Regions from separate parts of the Streptosporangium sp. NPDC051022 genome, predicted to be linked through region 2. Evidence: riboswitches for the same ligand, from Rfam matches in the RefSeq annotation. Region 2 holds a riboswitch; each other region holds the start of a gene.

What was found. A riboswitch is a leader RNA that binds a small molecule or an ion and turns the genes downstream of it on or off. The one in region 2 is predicted to bind cobalamin.
Region 1: it holds a riboswitch for cobalamin, as region 2 does, so the genes downstream of both, AB0N02_RS39665 (ribonucleoside-diphosphate reductase subunit alpha) here and AB0N02_RS22200 (ABC transporter substrate-binding protein) in region 2, are expected to answer to the same signal.
Region 3: it holds a riboswitch for cobalamin, as region 2 does, so the genes downstream of both, AB0N02_RS23110 (ABC transporter substrate-binding protein) here and AB0N02_RS22200 (ABC transporter substrate-binding protein) in region 2, are expected to answer to the same signal.

Annotation. Positions count from the first base shown of each region.
Region 1 is NZ_JBFBCF010000037.1:58,588-64,454, forward strand. Features, by position in the region: gene AB0N02_RS39665 (ribonucleoside-diphosphate reductase subunit alpha) at 1-2,071, opposite strand, end outside; cobalamin riboswitch at 2,269-2,467, opposite strand; gene AB0N02_RS39670 (tripartite tricarboxylate transporter substrate-binding protein) at 2,472-3,494, opposite strand; gene glmS (glutamine--fructose-6-phosphate transaminase (isomerizing)) at 3,593-5,413, opposite strand; gene AB0N02_RS39680 (hypothetical protein) at 5,425-5,700, opposite strand; gene AB0N02_RS39685 (N-acetylmuramoyl-L-alanine amidase) at 5,855-5,867, shown strand, end outside.
Region 2 is NZ_JBFBCF010000013.1:153,957-159,823, reverse strand. Features, by position in the region: gene AB0N02_RS22215 (hypothetical protein) at 1-167, opposite strand, end outside; gene AB0N02_RS22210 (ATP-binding cassette domain-containing protein) at 167-1,987, opposite strand; gene AB0N02_RS22205 (iron ABC transporter permease) at 1,990-3,084, opposite strand; gene AB0N02_RS22200 (ABC transporter substrate-binding protein) at 3,081-4,298, opposite strand; cobalamin riboswitch at 4,470-4,651, opposite strand; gene AB0N02_RS22195 (DUF6875 domain-containing protein) at 4,786-5,388, opposite strand; gene AB0N02_RS22190 (sulfotransferase family protein) at 5,385-5,867, opposite strand, start outside.
Region 3 is NZ_JBFBCF010000014.1:116,838-122,704, forward strand. Features, by position in the region: gene AB0N02_RS23095 (adenosylcobinamide amidohydrolase) at 1-72, opposite strand, end outside; gene AB0N02_RS23100 (ABC transporter ATP-binding protein) at 123-902, opposite strand; gene AB0N02_RS23105 (iron ABC transporter permease) at 899-1,864, opposite strand; gene AB0N02_RS23110 (ABC transporter substrate-binding protein) at 2,048-3,028, opposite strand; adenosylcobalamin (AdoCbl) riboswitch at 3,074-3,214, opposite strand; gene AB0N02_RS23115 (Gfo/Idh/MocA family oxidoreductase) at 3,358-4,209, opposite strand; gene AB0N02_RS23120 (histidine phosphatase family protein) at 4,383-4,964, shown strand; gene AB0N02_RS23125 (hypothetical protein) at 5,073-5,342, opposite strand; gene AB0N02_RS23130 (DUF397 domain-containing protein) at 5,455-5,691, opposite strand; gene AB0N02_RS23135 (helix-turn-helix transcriptional regulator) at 5,692-5,867, opposite strand, start outside.

The sequences.
Region 1 (5,867 bases), on a different contig from region 2:
CCGACCTCCACGCGTAGGCGTACATCGACGACAGCTTGCCGATGGTCGGGGTGGCCATGAAGAGGTTGAGCGACTGCGACTGGTCGATGTACGGCGCGCGCGCCGCCGCCAGGTCGATCAGCGCCTTCTGCGGCAGCTCCCAGGCGGTCCGGTAGAGCTCCTTGAGGTCCTCGGGAAGGCCGGGAACGTCCTGGACGGACCCGTCGGCCCGCTTGATCGCGTCGCGGATCTGCGGGGTCCACAGGCCGCGGTCCGAAAGGTCACCGACCAGGTAGCGGTTGACCTGCAGGAACTCCCCGGAGAGGGTCTCGCGCTTGAAGACGTTGGAGACCTGGGGCTCGATGCACTCGTAGCAGCCCGCGATGGAGGCGATCGTCGCGGTGGGGGCGATGGCGACGATCAGCGAGTTGCGCAGGCCGGTCTCGGCGATCCGCGCCCTGAGCGCCGTCCACTCCGCCGAGCGCCCGGCCCCGTAGTGGTCGGGGTGCAGCACGCCGCCCGCGGCGCGGGTGTCGTCGTAGGAGGGGTGGCGTCCCCGCTCGGCCGCCAGGTCCGCGGAGGTGGCGTAGGCGGCGAGCGCGATCTCCTCGGAGATCCGGGTGGACAGCTTCAGCGCCCGCGGGGAGTCGAACGGCAGCCGCAGCGCGAAGAAGACGTCGGCCAGGCCCATCACGCCCAGCCCGACGGGCCGCCACCTCTCGTTGGCGACGCGGGCCTCGGGGGTCGGGTAGAAGCCCAGATCGATGGTCCTGTCCAGGAACCGCACCGCGGTGCGGACGGTCCGGCGCAGCCGCTCCCAGTCCATCTCCCGCCCGTCCTCCCCGGTGCCGAGGTGGGCGGCGAGGTTGATCGAGCCGAGGTTGCAGACGGCGGTCTCCGCGTCGCCGGTGACCTCCAGGATCTCGGTGCAGAGATTCGACAGGTGGATGACGTTCTCGGGACGGGCCGTCTGGTTGGAGGTGCGGTTGGCGGCGTCCTTGAAGGTCATCCAGCCGTTGCCGGTCTGGGCGAGGGTGCGCATCATCCGGCCGTACAGCGCGCGGGCCTGGACCCGCCTGACGAACCGGCCCTCGGCCTCGGCGGCCCGGTAGGCTTCGTCGAAGGCGTCGCCGTACAGGTCGGTCAGGTGCGGCACCTCCTTGGGGTCGAACAGCGACCACGTCTCGTCGGCCTCGACCCGGCGCATGAACTCGTCGGGGATCCAGTTGGCCAGGTTCAGGTTGTGCGTGCGGCGGGCCTCCTCCCCGGTGTTGTCGCGCAGTTCGAGGAACTCCTCGACGTCGGCGTGCCAGGGCTCCAGGTAGACGCAGGCCGCGCCCTTGCGGCGGCCGCCCTGGTTGACCGCGGCGACGCTGGCGTCCAGCGTGCGCAGCCAGGGCACGATGCCGTTGGAGTGGCCGTTGGTACCCCGGATCAGCGAGCCCCGCGAGCGGACGCGGGTCCAGGAGACGCCGATCCCCCCGGCGTACTTCGACAGCCGCGCGACCTGCCCGTAGCGCTCGTAGATGGCCTCCAGCTCGTCACGGGGCGAGTCGAGCAGGAAGCACGACGACAGCTGGGGCCTGCGCGAGCCGGAGTTGAACAGGGTCGGCGAGCTGGGCAGGTAGGCCAGGGCGGCCATGAGCGCGTACAGCTCGGCGGCCTCCTCGACCGTCTCCGACAGGCCGCAGGCCACGCGCAGGAAGAAGTGCTGCGGGCGCTCGAGGACCTTGCGGGTCCGCGGGTGGCGCAGCAGGTAGCGGTCGTAGACGGTGCGCAGCCCGAAGTACTCGAACCGGTCGTCGGCGTCCGGCGCGATCAGCGCGTCGAGCGCCTCGGCGTGGGCGGCCACGAACGCGGCCAGCCGGTCCTGGAGGAGTCCGGCGGCGTGGGTCGCGGCGATCGACTCGGAGAAGGTCCGGACCCCGTGCCCGGCCGCCTCGTCGGCGATCAGTTCGGCCAGCAACCGCGCGGCGACCTTGGAGTTCTCCGGATCGGTGATCACCCGGGCGGCGGCCTCCTCGATGGCCAGCCTGCGGTCGTCCCGCTCTCTCCCGCTCTCCTCCGCGACATCGATCAAGGTCTGTGTCACGTGTTACCCCTCGCGCGCTCGTGTTCCCCGTACGGCTCCCGCCGGAGGACGCGCGTCCACGGGCGGTCCCCGGGCACGCCGGACCGCCTCGTTCCGCGGACCCTCCCTCGAGGCCCTGGACAGTTCCCATGGCCGAGCCCACCTCGCCCGGCACGCCGCGGGCCGCTCTGCGCGTCCCCCGGTGCCCGGCTCGGCTTCCTCAGCCACGTGTCACCGGCAGGTCTTCGGACTCACAGGCACCTTGCACACTTCTACTGGCCGTCGCTTCCCAGGCATGGCTCACCCAGTGCTCATGACGGCGGTCGTTCCCGTTCACCGCTGCGGGGCAGTCCCGGACTCGCACCGGGTTCCCTCTTACCTCGCCCCCTCGGGCGAACCAGCAACAAGCAGGATCCTACATCTAGTGCCGCCCGACGCAACTACCCCAACAACTTGTGTCGAAGGAGCTGAGTAGCCCGAGTTCGCCGAGAACTCCCCGGGTTCGGCGGGTCTCGGTGACGATCCACTGGCGGAACTCGTCGCCGCTCAGATAGACCCGGTTCCAGCCGTTGGCCGCGCACAGTGCCTGCCAGCGGGGCGAGGCGTCGATCCGGTCGCACAGCGCGACGGCCTCGTCCCGGTCCCGCGGGCTCATGCCGCGCGGGCCGAACACGCCGCACCAGTCGGCGTACTCGAGCCGGATCTCCCGCTCCATCAAAGTCGGCGCGTCGATGCCGTCGATCCGCTCGCTGGAGGAGACGACCAGCGGCCGCACACGGCCCGCGGCGATCTCCGGCAGGAAGGCCCGGGCCGATCCCAGGAGCGCGGCCACCCGCCCCTCCTGCAGGGCCTCGACGCCCTCGGCCCCGCCGGGGTAGCCCGCGTAGTCCAGCAGCCTGACGTCCACGCCGAGGCATTTGCCGATCATGCCGTAGAGCACGTGGTCGGAGCCGCCGTCCAGCCTGCCGCCGACCACCAGCTCGGCCGGGTTGCGGCGGAGCACCGCGGCGAAGTCCTCGAAGGTGCGCAGCAGGGAGTTGGTGGAGACGACCAGGGCGGTCCAGTCGCCGACCAGCCTGGCCAGCGGGGTGGTCGCCGCCATCACGGAGGCGACGTTGGCGATCTCCGCGCCCGCCACCACCGGCATGCCCGCCAGGAGCAGCCTGCCGTCGCGCGCGAACGGGCCGCGGGCGGCGAAGGCGCTCAGCGCGGCCGCGCCGACCCCGCCCGGCTGGTTGCTGACCTCGACCGCGCCGGCCAGCCCGTCCCCGGTCAGGATCGCGGCCAGCGCGCGGGCGGCCTGGTCCCACCCCTGCCCGCGGGGGGCGGGCACGACGATGGTCAGCCTGCCCGCCGGAGCCGCGCCGGAGTCGCCCAGCCTGTCACAGCCGCAGGTGGCGGCCATGACCCCCAGCGCGAGCGCGAAGAACCGCCTACGGTGCATAAGCACCCCTTAGCCCGAGATCCCCCAAACCTCTAGATACTTCACGCTACAGGGCAATTACTTTCCGTAGTACATGTCGGGGGTATAGCCTCGCGAGATCACTCCACCGTGACGCTCTTGGCGAGGTTGCGAGGCTTGTCCACGTCCCGCTCCAGGGCGACGGCGGCGTGGTAGGCGAACAGCTGCAGCGGGATCGACAGCAGGATCGGGTCAAGCTCGGTCTCGTTCTTGGGCACCACGAGGCAGTCGTCGGCCAGCTTCGGGTCGGCCGTACGGTGCCCGACCATGAGCACCCGCCCGCCGCGCGCGCGGATCTCCCCCAGCGTGGTGAGGTTCTTGTCCAGCAGCTCGTCGTCCGGGACGATCGCCACGGTCGGCATCTCGGGACCGATCAGCGCCAGCGGCCCGTGCTTGAGCTCGCTGGCCGGGTAGGCCTCGGCGTGCACGTAGGAGATCTCCTTGAGCTTCTGCGCGCCCTCCCTGGCCACCGGGTATCCCCGGACCCGTCCGACGAACATCATGCTCGGCGAGCCGGCGTACTTGTGCGCGAGCTCCCTGATCTCCGGCTCCAGGGCGAGGATCTGCTTGATCTGGTCCGGCAGCGCGCGCAGGCCCTCGCAGATGCGGCGGCCGTCCGCCGGGGACAGGTCGCGTACCCGGCCCAGGTGGAGCGCCAGCAGCGCGAAAGCCACCGCGGTCGAGGTGAACGCCTTGGTGCTGGCCACCGAGACCTCGGGGCCGGCGTGCAGGTAGACACCGCCGTCGACCTCGCGGGCGATGGCGCTGCCGACGGTGTTGACTATGCCGAGCACCCTGCCGCCCTTGCGCTTGACCTCCTGGACCGCGGCGAGGGTGTCGTAGGTCTCCCCCGACTGGCTGATCGCCACGTAGAGGGTGTCGTGCTCCACGACCGGGCTGCGGTAGCGGAACTCGCTGGCGGGCTCGGCGTCGGCCGGGATCCGCGACAGCTCCTCGATGAGCTGGGCGCCGATCTGGCCCGAGTAGTAGGCGGAGCCACAGCCGATGATCTTCACCCGCCGGAAGGAGCGGGTCTCCCGGGCGTCCATGTTGAGACCGCCCAGGTGGGCGATGTGGAAGCGGTCGTCGAGACGTCCGCGCAGCGTCCTGGCCACGGTCTCCGGCTGCTCGGAGATCTCCTTGAGCAGGTAGTGCTCGTAGCCGCCGGTGTCGTAGTGCCCGGCCTCCCAGTCGACGGTCAGCGGCTCCTTGGCCGTCTCCCGCGCGTCGCTGGAGAAGGTGTGGAAGCCGTCGGCCCTCAGCACCGCGAGCTCGCCGTCCTCCAGGTGCACCACCTGGCGGGTGTAGCGGACCAGCGCGGCCACGTCGGAGGCGGCGAACATCTCCTTCTCGCCGATGCCCAGCACGATCGGGCTGCCGTTGCGCGCCACGACCACCTCGCCGGGCCGCTGGGCGTCGATCACCGCGACGCCGTAGGTGCCGACGACCCGCTTGAGCGCGGCGCGGACCGCCTCCTGGAGCGAGTCGGCGTCCTCGACGGTGCGGGCGATCAGGTGGGAGAGCACCTCGGTGTCGGTCTCGGACAGGAAGACCGCGCCGTCGGCCTCCAGCTTGGCGCGCAGCTCGTCGGCGTTCTCGATGATGCCGTTGTGCACGACGGCGATGCGCTCGTCGCCGGACAGGTGCGGGTGGGCGTTGACGTCACTGGGCGCGCCGTGGGTGGCCCAGCGGGTGTGCCCGATGCCCAGGGTGCCCTTGAACCGCGCCGGTACGGCCGCCGCCAGGTCCGCGACCCTGCCCTTGACCTTGCGCATCTTCAGTCCCTTGTTGGAGACCACCACGCCGGCCGAGTCGTAGCCGCGGTACTCCAGGCGCTGCAGGCCCTCCAGCAGGATGGGGGCCGCGTCCTTCGGTCCCACGTAGGCCACGATTCCGCACATCCGACCGCTCCTTACCCGTAGACGACCCGGCGCAGCTGGCGCAGGGAGAGTTCCGGTGGCGCGACACGGCGGGCTCGGAGCTCGACGGCGATCCGGGGAAAGATCTCGTCGTTGACCAGCCCCCTGGCCTTGAGCTCGGCGTGACGCCGCTGGACGAACTCCTCGACCGGCTCGGAGAAGTAGGCCAGCACGTCCGCCACGACCCGCGCCGCCTCCCCGGGGCCGAGCGCGCTCGTCCGGGTCAGGTGGGCGATCAGGTCCTCGTGGGGATGCCATGCCGTCGACACAGACGAGGACCATACGCAGCCATAAACCGGTTTATCAAATTTCCTGCCCGATTTCGGGCAGAAAACATTGCCTTCGATCTCCCCGGCCCCTCATCGGAAACAGTCAGTATCATCTCCTCACTCTGGGTAGTCATTCGGACGGGAGGAAACCACCATGCGCCATCTGC
Region 2 (5,867 bases):
GCGGCGACCTCCCAGGCGGCGCCCTGGACGATGACGCCGAACCAGATGTGCCGCCAGTGTTCGGTGAAGATGTCGGTGACCAGGGCCAGCAGGGTCTGCTCGTCGGTGGGCAGCGCCCACACGTGCAGGGTGCCGGTTCCGGGTTCCTCGACGACGGTGTGGCTCATCAGGCTCCTTCGGTCTGCCGCAGGGCCGACGCCCATTGCTCGCGGCGGGTCTCGGGGGTGATCAGGGCGCAGTCGCCGCACTTGCCGCCGCCGGGCAGCCGGTAGTACAGGCAGCAGCTGCGCCGGACGAAGAACGGCTGCCCTGGGGCGGGCTCGGCCAGTTCGCCGGTGTCCCGCAGCACTCCTGTCGCCAGCAGTTCGCGCCCGAGCGCGACGGCTCGCCCGGCGAGGCCGGGGCGTTCCCTGGCGACGGCGCGTACGGCGCCGGCCAGGGCGGAGGCGGCGTTGCCCCACAGCAGGCCGGGGGCGATCTTCACGATCTCCCCCACGGCCCCCGCCAGCGGCTCCAGCAGCTCCGCCACCACGTTGCGGTACAGCGGTTCGGCGACCCGGGCGGGGTCCAGGACGTGCCAGCCGGTCAGGTGTGCCGCGCGCAGCGGCAGCGGGCCGCTGGGCGCCGGTCGCCAGTGCACCCGGGCCGGGGCCAGGTCGACGAGCAGGTCGTGGGCCACCGCGGCTCCGATGACCGGTGACCACAGGCGGGCCGCCAGTCCCTGGAACAGGATGGAGGCCGCCACCCGCGTCTCATCGGTGTCCAGGCGTCCGGCGACGTCGGCGATCCGCTCCCGCAGGGGTTCGGGGTGGGCGAACAGGTCGGTGAGCGGCCGCCATCCGGCCTCGGCCCGGTCGGCACCGGTGCCGGCGTCGAGCTGGAAGTAGCCGCTGATCTCGGACACGTCGGCCATCGCATCACAGACCGTCCGCGGGGCGGCGGGCAGCAGTCCCGGCGCGGCGGCGGTGAGCCGGGCCGTCGCCTGGCGGGTCCAGGCCGCCAGCTCCGGCAGGGTGGCGAACCAGTGGGTATGGCCGTCGTAGGCCGCTTCGTAGCCGTCACCGGTGTGTTCGACGGCGAGCTCGGCGGATTCGGCGCCCGCCGTACGCCAGCCCTCCCGGGCCAGGGCCCGTTCCAGCAGCGCGGCGTGCGGGCCGTCGGCCAGGACCCGGACGGCGCCGCCGGGGCCGCCGCGGAGGGCGAACATGCCGGAGGCGGCGTCGAAGGACAGCTCGTCCCCGTCGAAGGCCGCGCCGATGACCTCGCGCAGGGTCAGCTCCTCGGGGGTTCCGGTGTGCAGGCCGCCCGCGGGGTCGATCAGCCACATCCGGTCGGCGATCCGCAACGCCAGCTCCAGGTCGTGCGTGGAGACCACGATGACCAGGTTCCGGTCGTGGGCCAGGCGGCGCAGCAGCCCCATGAGGGCGACCCGGGAGGTGACGTCGAGGAAGGCGGTCGGCTCGTCCAGCAGGATCGCCGCCGGTTCCTGGGCCAGCGCGCGGGCGACGAGGACCCGCTGGCGTTCGCCGTCGGACAGTTCGGTCACCGTCCGCTCGGCCAGATGTCCGGCGTTGACCGCCTCCAGCGCCCAGCCGACGATCTCGTGGTCGGCGGCCGACAGGCGCCCGGTGAATCCGGTGTGCGGGTGGCGGCCGAGCCCGGCCAGTTCGCGGGCGCTCAGCAGGGGCGGCAGGTCGCGTTCGGTGAGCACGACGGCCAGGTGCCGGGCCAGCTCGGCGGAGGGGACGGCCTCGACGGCGGTTCCGTCGATGAGCGCCTCACCGGCCAGGGCGGGCTGGAGTCCGGCCATGGTGCGCAGCAGGGTGGACTTCCCCGTACCGTTCGGGCCGATCAGCACGGTCAGTTCGCCGGGAACGGCCGAGGCGTTCAGGTCGGTGAGCACCCGCCGTCCGGCCTGCCCGCGCCGTTCCGGGTATCCGGCGTGCAGGTGACGCAGGTGCAGGCCCCGCGGTGGCTGTTCGGTCATGGTCACACCGCCGGTCCGGTCCGGGCCGTACGGCTGCGCAGCAGTACGGCGATCACAACGGGGGCGCCCAGGATGGTGGTCACGGCGTTCAGCGGCAGCACGACGCCGCTGCCCGGAGCCTGGGTGGCCACGCAGCACACCAGCGCCGTCGCGGCGCCGAGCAGCATGACGCCGGGCATCAGGACGCGGTGGTCGGCGGTGCCCAGCAGCAGCCGGGCCACGTGTGGCACGGCCAGACCGAGGAAGGCGATCGGCCCGCAGTAGGCGGTGACCGCCCCGGCCAGCACCGAGGAGATCAGCAGCGTGAGAGTGCGCACCGTCCGGACTTTCACCCCCATCGTGTGAGCGTAGTTCTCCCCCAGCAGCAGCGCGTTGAGCGACTTGACTCCGGCCAGCGCCCCGGCCAGCGCGGCCAGGCACACCGGGGCGAACACCGCCAGATCCGCCCAGGTGGTTCCGGCGAAGCTGCCCAGGCCCCACATGATGAACTGCTGGGCCCGCTGCGGGTCGGTGTAGACCAGCAGCAGCGTGATCACCGAGACTGCGGCCGAGCCCACCATCACCCCGATGATCAGCAGGGTCACCACCGACCTGACCCGCCGCGACAGCACGAGCACCAGAGCCAGCACCGCCGCCGCGCCCGCCGAGGCGGCCACGACGACCCCGGCGCGGCCGAGCCCGGCCACACCGGCGGTGAACGCGCCCGCCGCCCCGCCCCAGCCGATGATGATCAGAGCCACGCCCAGGCTCGCGCCCGAGCTCACCCCCAGGATGTACGGCTCGGCCAGCGGGTTGCGGAACAGCGTCTGAAGCTGCACCCCCGAGGCCGACAGCGCCGCCCCGGCCAGGGCGGCGGTGATCGCGCGCGGCAGCCGTACCGTCCAGACGATCTCCTGGACTCCCGGATCGGCCGCGCCGTCGCGCACCAGCGCGCGCAGCGCCTGCTCCACCGGGATGGAGGTCGAGCCGAGCATGACCGCCAGCGCGAACGCGAGCGGCACGGCGATCGCCACACCCGACAGTACGGCCGTCCGGCGGCGGTTCACCACCGCCGCCGGACGAGCCAGGACGCTTCCGGTGACGGCCGGAGCCGTCACTTGATCATCTTCTGGTAGAAGGTGAACTCGTGACCCGGTTCCAGGTCGGGGTGCAGGATCGCGACCAGGTCGGCCAGGACCAGGTCGGGACGTGCGACGCCGCGCTCATAGAAGTCGTTGCCGCCGCCGGGTCCCAGCGCCTTGTTGGCCGACCAGACGTTCCCGGTCTCGAAGGCGCCGAACTTGGCGTAGCGGGCGTCGGACTTCTCCACGTCGGCCAGGGACTTCCAGTCGTTGACGGTGGCCAGCCAGACCTTGGCGTCCTTGGCCTTGGACAGGACGGCCTCCAGGTCCAGCGTCGTGCTGCCGGGGCCGGACGTCTGCTCCCACGGATAGGTGCCGCCCGCGTTCTTGATCAGTCCTGCGACGTAGCTGCCGCCGTTCGGCATCGACCACTGCCCCTGGTACATCTGCCCCGGCAGCGCCGTGACCGGGGTGGCCGCCTTGACCTTGGCCGCCAGAGCCGCGTAGTCGGCCTCGACCTTGCCGAAAACCTCGGCGGCCTTGGCCTCGGTGCCGGTCAGCGCGGCCATCACCTTGATCCACTCGGCCCTGCCCAGCGCGGTGGACTCCAGCCACTCGGCGTTGGCGACCACCGCGACCCCGGCCTGGCGCAGCGGGCCGTAGGACTTGTCCTCGGTGCCGCCGGTCATCAGCGCGTCCGGCCTGGCCGCGATGACCTTCTCTGTGTCCACCTCCCCTCCGGCGGCGTACTCGGTGATCGCCCCGGCCTTCACCTGTGCCAGCACCTCCGGTGAGGTGATGTATCCGGCCGAGGAGACCGCTTTGAGCCGGTCCAGCACGCCGAGCGAGGTGATGAGGGGCAGGTGGGTGGTCGAGGCGGAGTACAGGGTCCGGATCGGGGTCTGCACCGTCACCGCCCCGGCCAGCGCCCCCGTCAGCTGCGGGGCAGGTGTACCACAGCGCACCAGGACATACGTCTCCGGCTTGGCGCCCGGCGCGGGCTGCTTGACCGTGATCACCTGGTAGTTCCCGGCGTAGGTGAGGGTGACGTTCGTCGCGTGCTTCAGGGTCTGCTTGACCGGGAAGTAGTCCGTGCCCGCGTCATAGGAGGTGACGCAGCGGCCGTCGGCGGCCGCCGAGGACGGTGAGGACGCCTGGGGGGTACTCGGATCGCCGGTGCCGCAGGCGGTGACGGTGACGGTGAGCAGGACGGCGAACAGCGCGCCGCCGATCGGGCGGATGAGGCCCATCTGTGGTCTCCCGGGGACGGGCCGCGACCGCTGTTCCTCGACAGCGCCCGCGGCGGGTGAGGAGCCGGATCACCACAAGAGGCCCGTACCGCGGGCAGCGGAAAAGACGTCACGCCGGATGAGCGGCATGGCGACCACCGTTCCTCTCTTGGGGAGATCCGCCCCAATTCCTGTGAGGAGGCGACCGCGTGAGTCTCCTGGCTCTCGGGTCGAAGCTCGTCCCGGCCTTCCCACCCGCGCACGGGCAGTGGCCTGTTCGGGATTCGCTCGCCGATCACAGTGGCGGGACCGCACCGGATTCACACCGGTTTCCTCGTTCCGCCGTCGCCTGCGGCCGCATCATCTCACAAGCCCCGGAATGTTTCATAGGCGGGCGAAACCCGGATCTGTGAACGACGTCACCGGGTTCTGCCGCACGACACGTCCTGTCCGGCAGGCGGATCCGGTCCGGCGGCTCCCGGCCCGGGGCGTCTTCCGGCTTCCGGGGTCACAGGGGTGTCCGCCAGCGCTGACAGGCCTGTTCGTAGAGGGTGGTCAGGAACGCGTCGCGAGCCTGGCCGGTCTCGTAGCGCCGGCCGTACCTGTCGGCGTAGGCCGCGAACCACTCCCGGTCCTGATGCAGGAAGAGCAGGTCGTGGAAGGCCATGTTGCGCAGGGCCAGCATGGGGACAGGGGAACGCGCCACGGCGAAGGAGGGGTTCCTGGCCGCCGTCTCGGCACAGTCCGGATGGAACTGACCGAGCATCAGTCCACGCCGCACCATCCGGCGCTTGACCATGGCGTGCGCTTCGTCCAGCGCGCTCACCCGCTCCGGCGGCAGGCCGGCGATGACCGCGACCATCGCGTGCAGTGTCCTGTTGGGCTGGGCCCAGGCCATGACGGAGAACTCGTCGACCAGGTTCTCGATGAGCGCGGTCAGGTGGCCCGCGTCGCCGGGAGGGCCGATCCGGCGGGTGCTGAAGTGCAGGGTGCCGTTCTTGATCGCGGGCATGACGAACGGGCAGACCGGCCCGCTCCGCCCTATCTCTGGATGCGGGAGAGTGAGGAAGTCGTTGATCCATTCCCATCCCGCGGCCGCCTGGCCGATCATCGGATGGCCGCTCCCCCGACCGCGACCGTCTTGCGCAGTGTGAGCGTCCGCCACTGCCGCAGCGCCGCCAGACGCCGGAATTCGGCCGCGTCGTTGAGATGCGGAAACGGTTCGTCCGGGACGTCGGCGCCGAGGAAGTCGCAAAGCGGCCGCCAGCCCTGCGACACCTCGAAGACCAGGAGCCGGTGCCCGGGGACCCACGCGCGGACCTCCTCGTTGTGCCGCTGGAAGATCTCCATCGCGTACCGGGGATCCTGGAATCGGCCGTCGAAGACGCCGTCCCAGATCAGCCGGCGGCAGATTTCCCTGCGGCGCCGGATGGAGACCGAGAGTCTGTCCTCCAGCCAGGTCAGAGCGCCGCCGAGGCCGGGCTGGAGAGCGGTGTAACGGTAGATCGTCCTGTGGGCGCTGGCATACCAGCTTCGCGGGTCGCGAACGGTGAGCACCACCTTGGCCTCCGGATAGGTCTCCAGCAGCTG
Region 3 (5,867 bases), on a different contig from region 2:
CCGGCCGGGGCCGAACTCCCACAGCAGCGAGGCCAGCCTGGCCCCGTCCTCCTCGCGGTGGCTCAGCGTCATCGCCCGCCGGCGGGAAAGATCGTCCCGGCTCTCGTCACGGCGGTTCGGCTTCAGGTACAAGGGCGCTCCAGGTGGACCTCGGGTCTGCCGCCCGCGCCGGTCACGACGCGGACGCGGGCGTCGAAATGCTCCGCGATCAGTTTCTCGGTGAGCACGTCGGCCGGCACGCCGGACGCCGCCGCCCCGCCGCCCGCGACGAGCATCATCGAGTCGGCGTACTGCCCCGCGAGGCTCAGGTCGTGCAGGGTCGTGACGACGGTCAGCCCGTCGGCCAGCCGGAGCCGGTCGACGAGCTCCAGGACCTGCTGCTGGTGCCCCAGATCCAGGGCGGTGGTCGGCTCGTCGAGCAGGAGCACCGGGGCCTGCTGCGTCAGCGCCCTGGCCAGCACGACCCGCTGGCGCTCACCGCCCGACAGGTGACCGAGCAGACGGGAGGCGAACGAGGACAGGCCGAGCCGTTCCAGCACCGAGGCGGTCACCTCCCGATCCCGGCGGCTCTCGCGGCCCAGATGGGAGATGTACGGCGTGCGGCCCAGCAGGGTGTAGTCGAAGACGGTCATGTCGGCGGGAAGCACCGGGGACTGCGGGGCGTAGGCGAGCAGACGGGCCCGCTCCCTGGGCTTGAGCGCGCGCACCGGCGTGCCGTCGACGAGCACCTCCCCCGAGTACGGGAGCACCCCGGCCAGCGCCTTGAGCAGGGTGGACTTGCCCGCGCCGTTGGCCCCGATCACGGCGAGCCAGTCGCCGCCGCCCACCGCGAGCCCGACGCCCGACAGCACGGTCCGCGTCCCGCGGACGACGGTGAGGTCCCTCACCTCGACGCGGCTCACGTGTCCACCCGCCTGGTCAGGCGCAGCACGGCCACGAAGAACGGCGCGCCGACGAAGGCGGTGACCACCCCGATGGGCAGCTCCGCCGGGGCGATCACGGTGCGGGCGATCAGGTCGGCCAGGACCAGGAAGGCGGCACCGCCGACCAGCGAGAGCGGGAGCACGACGCGGTAGGACCCCCCGGCCAGGCGGCGGACCACGTGCGGGACCACGATGCCGACGAAGCCGATCAGCCCGCTGACCGCGACGGCCGAGGCGGTCGCCAGGGAGGCGGCCAGCAGCACGACGAGCCGGACCCGGGCGACGTCGACGCCGAGACCCGCCGCCTCGTCGTCGCCGACCGACAGGACGTCCAGCAGCCTGCCGTACAGCAGCATGACCACCACCGAGACCAGGGCGTACGGCACGACCAGCCTGACCTGCTCCCAGCCACCGCCGACGTTGCCCAGGATCCAGCCGTAGACCCGCTGGAGTTCCTCCACGTTGAGCTGTTGCAGGAAGGTCTGGATCGCGGTGAGGAAGGAGGTGACGGCCACGCCCGCGAGGACCAGCGTGGCTGTGCCGCCGCGCAGGCCCGCGACGTTGCCCAGCGCGTAGGCGAGCAGCACGCCGCCGATGGCCCCGGCGAACGCGGCGACCGGGATGAGGAGCGTGTTGCCGTCGCCCCTGGCGAACACGATCGCCGCCGTGGTCGCCAGCCCCGCTCCCGCGGCGGCGCCCAGCAGGTAGGGGTCGGCCAGCGGGTTGCGGAACACCCCCTGGTATCCGGCGCCCGCGCAGGCCAGCAGGCCGCCGACGATCGCGGCGAGCAGGACCCTGGGCAGCCGGAGCTCGAACAGCAGCCCCTTCTCGACCGGTGCCAGTCCCGAGTCGACCGAGACGAAGGGCAGCCAGTCGAGCAGTTGCAGCGCCACCTTCTGCGGCTCGATGCCCGCCGCGCCGATCAGCAGGGCCGCGAACATGCTCGCCAGCAGGACGCAGGAGGCCGCGACCGCCACCGGCGGGCGGAGCCCGGTCGCCCGCGGCGGACGGAACCCGGCCGCCCGGGGCTCGGCGCCACCGCCGGGCGGGGGTGACGGGTCACCCCCGGGCCGAGGTGCCGGATCGCCACCGAGCGAGGCCTCGGGGCGGGAGAGGTCGGTCACTTAGCTGGTCGCGGCTTTCTTGACGGCGGCGCCGACCTGCTCGGCGAGGTCGGCGACCCGGGGCCCCCAGCGGGAGGCGATGTCGTCGTCGAGGAGGACGACCTGGTCGTTCTTGATCGCGGAGAGGCCGGACCAGCCGGGACGTTTGGCCAGGGTCTCCTTCGACTGGCCGCAGCACTTGGTGTCGGCCAGGAAGACGAGGTCCGGGTCGGCCTTGGCGACGAACTCGGCCGACAGCTTGGGATAGCCGCCCGCCGCCTCGGGGGCCTTGTCGGCGATGTTGGTCAGGCCGAACAGGCCGTAGACCTGGCCGATGAAGGTGGTGGACGTGACCGAGTAGGGGGTGCTGTCCAGCTCGTGGTAGTAGGTGAGCTTCTTGTCCCGGGGCGCGGCGGCGGCCAGCGTCTCGATCCGCTCCTTCATGCCGGTGACCACCTCATCGGCCTTGGCCTGGTTGCCGGTGGCCGCGCCGAGGTCGGCGATCTGGTCGTAGGCGTCGTCGAACTTGGTCGCGGCGGGTTCGAGCAGCACCGGCACGCCGAGCGTGCCCAGCTTGGCGACGACGCCGTCGATGTCGTTGGCGAGCACGATCAGGTCGGGCTTCTGGGCGACGATCGCCTCGACGTTCGGCTTGAAGCCGGACAGGCTGCTCTTGGGCGCCTCCGCCGGGTAGTTGGACTGGTCGTCGACCGCGACGACCTGGGCGCCCGCGCCGACGGCGAAGAGGCTCTCGGTGGCGGTCGGTGACAGCGAGACGATCCGTTCGGGCCTCTTCGGGACGACGACGGGACCGTTGCCCGCCTGCACCGTGACGGGGAAGCCCGCGGCCCCTGTGGATCCCGGGGATCCTGCCGTGGACGCCGAGGAGGGCGCCGGCGACGTCGCGGTCGCGTCCTGGGGGGCGGTGGAACTCTGACCGCATCCGGCCAGGGTCAGCACACCGAGCAGCACGCCGATGAGGGCGGGAGGTACGGGCCTCACGCGGGGGTCCTTTCGGTCATCGGAACAGAGAGACCCGTGAAGGGACGGGGTCACCCTTTCCACGAGGGTCGACGACGTCGGCACGGCGGAAGGCGACCTGGCTCGATCCTGAGGATCATGACAGTTGCGGGACAGCGCCGGACTCACACCGGACTTCGCTACGCGCCGTGCGTCGGATAAACGTTATCAATCCCCCCTGAGCAGCCCACGTCAAGGTTTGGACACGGGGCCTTCACCCCGCGTCACGGGCCTTTCCGCCCGGTGCCCGTACCTCCGGAGGGGCGTGGGAAGCCGCGGGGGCGGGGCGGGGGTTCGTGAAGGTGGAGGTGTCAGCCGAGGTGTCGTTCGGCCGCGGCGATGATCTCCTGCAGGCGCAGGCCGTGCGCGGCGTCGAGGGGGTGGCCGCCGCCGTGCTCGACGGTCTCGGCGAACTCGGCGAGCATCACGGCGAAGACGTCGGAGCCGAGCCGGTCGCCCTCGAGGCGCTGGTGGCCGAGACGGCCGTAGATGTCCACGTGGGAGGGCGGTGTCTCACCGGGCACGCTCATGCACAGCGAGGCCTCGCTGATCGCGCCCGTCTCGTGTTCCAGCAGCAGGCCGACCCATCCCCTCGGGTTACCGTGGGCGCGTACGCCGACGACACGGCCGAGCGCGGCGTCCAGCATGTCGATCATGTGCGGGCCGACGTCGAGGATCGCGCCGTGCTCCAGCCGCCACGGGGAAGTGAAGTCGCCCAGCAGGGCCCCGGAGACGTTGGCCGCGTGACCGCCGAACGGTTCGAGGGCCGAGACCCTGGCCAGGAACGCCCTGGTCGCCTCCGAGTATCGCCAGGTGAGAACCATCTGGGAGGGCACGCCCGCCTCGGCGACCGCGCCGGCCAGCCGCCGGGCCCCGTCCAGGTCGGCGGCGAGCGGTTTCTCCAGCAGCAGCGCCTTGCCCGCCTTGGCGGCGAGCACGCCGAGCTCGGCCTGTACGGCGGGCGGCACCGAGAACGCGACCGCCTCGCAGTTGTCGAACAGCTCCTCGACGCGCTTGAAGACCGGGACGCCGAATCTGGCGGCGGCCTCGGGGCGCCGGGCCCACACGCCCACCAGGCGCGTGTCCGGTCCGGCGGCCAGCATCGGCGCGTGCACCATCTCCGCCCACGGCCCCGCGCCCACCAAACCCACGGATATCGTCACCGCCCCAGCTTCTCACGCCTCCGTCACCCGATCGCGCGCTCGGGCCGTACCCGGACCGCGCCCCGGGCACGGCGTTCCGGAGCCCTTCGCGGGGAGCGGCGCGCGAGGACGTGGAGGGAACCCGTGAGGCATCGGCCGGGCGGCGCGGGCCGTACCGGCATGATGGGTTCCCTATGGACGAGATGATTCTGCTGCGGCACGGCGAGACCGAGTGGAGCAGGGACGGGCGCCACACCGGGCGTACCGATCTGCGGCTGACCGGCAGGGGCGAGGACCAGGCGCGGGCTCTCGCGCCGCTGGTCAAGGGCAGGTCCTTCGGCCTGACCCTGGTCAGCCCCGCCCGGCGGGCCCGCCGTACGGCCGAGCTCGCCGGGCTGGACGCCTACGAGGTCGACCCGGACCTGTGGGAGTGGGACTACGGCGGCTACGAGGGCATCACGACCCCGGAGATCCGGCGGACGCGTCCCGGCTGGCACCTGTGGCGTGACGGAGTCATCCCAGGTGACGCCGAGCATCCCGGCGAGAGAGCGGAGGAGGTCGCCGCGCGCGCCGACCGGGTGATCGCCAGGGCTCGCGCCGCCGACGGCGAAGTCGTCGCGGTCGCCCACGGTCACTTCCTGCGGGTGCTGTGCGCCCGGTGGCTCGGCCTGCCTCCGCAGGACGGCCGTCTCTTCCGCCTGGACACCGGCACCTACTCCCGGCTGGGCTTCGAACACGGTGAGCCGGTCGTGCTCACCTGGAACGCTCCCGCCTGAGGGCGCGTGCCGCCCGGCCGGGTGTCCGGCGCGGAAGCGGGCGCCCGGTCCGGGACCGAGCCGGGCCCGGAGTCCGGATCCGGGTCCCGGGGATCGGGACCGGATCGTTCAGACGGCTGTGACGCCGGGTCGTGGACCGCGGCCCGTCAGCCACTCGAGGACCCCTCGGTGACCGCGGCGGGCTTCCTCGAAGTGGTTCCACCGCCAGTAACGGGGCTGGTCGCGTACTCCGGTGACCCATGTGCGGTAGGACACCGGAGTGGTCGCACCGTCGCCTGTGGCCTGTGAGGCGACGCCATATGTGCGGATCACAACGCGACCGCCCGGTGCGAACAGCACGTCGTCGGCCACGGGATACAGGGTCATCTGGTCGAACACGGCTTGGGCCCCCATTCGCTGGCTGACCCAAACTCTTCCCTGCCGACCCGCTCCCCGAGTTACGTCACCGGCGCGCGGAGGTTAACCAGGCGCGCCTGATGTAAAAACGGCGTTACACCGTAAGGCTGTCGAACTCCCCGTCCTTCACCCCGAGCACCAGCGCGCGGATCTCGTCGCGGGTGTAAATCAGTGCCGGCCCCCCGGGAAAACGGGAGTTCCGGACCGCGATACTGCCATCGGGCAGTTCGGCCAGCTCGACGCAGTTGCCCGTCGAGTTGCTGTGACGACTCTTACGCCAACTCGCCCCGGCCAGGTCCGTGGCGGGCATGCCGTTGTAGGTGTGCTTCATTTAGATCTCTCTGAGAAGGTCGCCGAGGATCTCGGCGGTGCCCCCAGGCGTGGTGCTTTCCACGCACAGCTGCTCCATGGCCGTGAGGTATGGATCGATGTCCTCACGCTTGTCCAGGTAGAGGGCACCCCAGAGCTGCTCGACATAAACGACGTCCGACAGGTCGGACTCGGGAA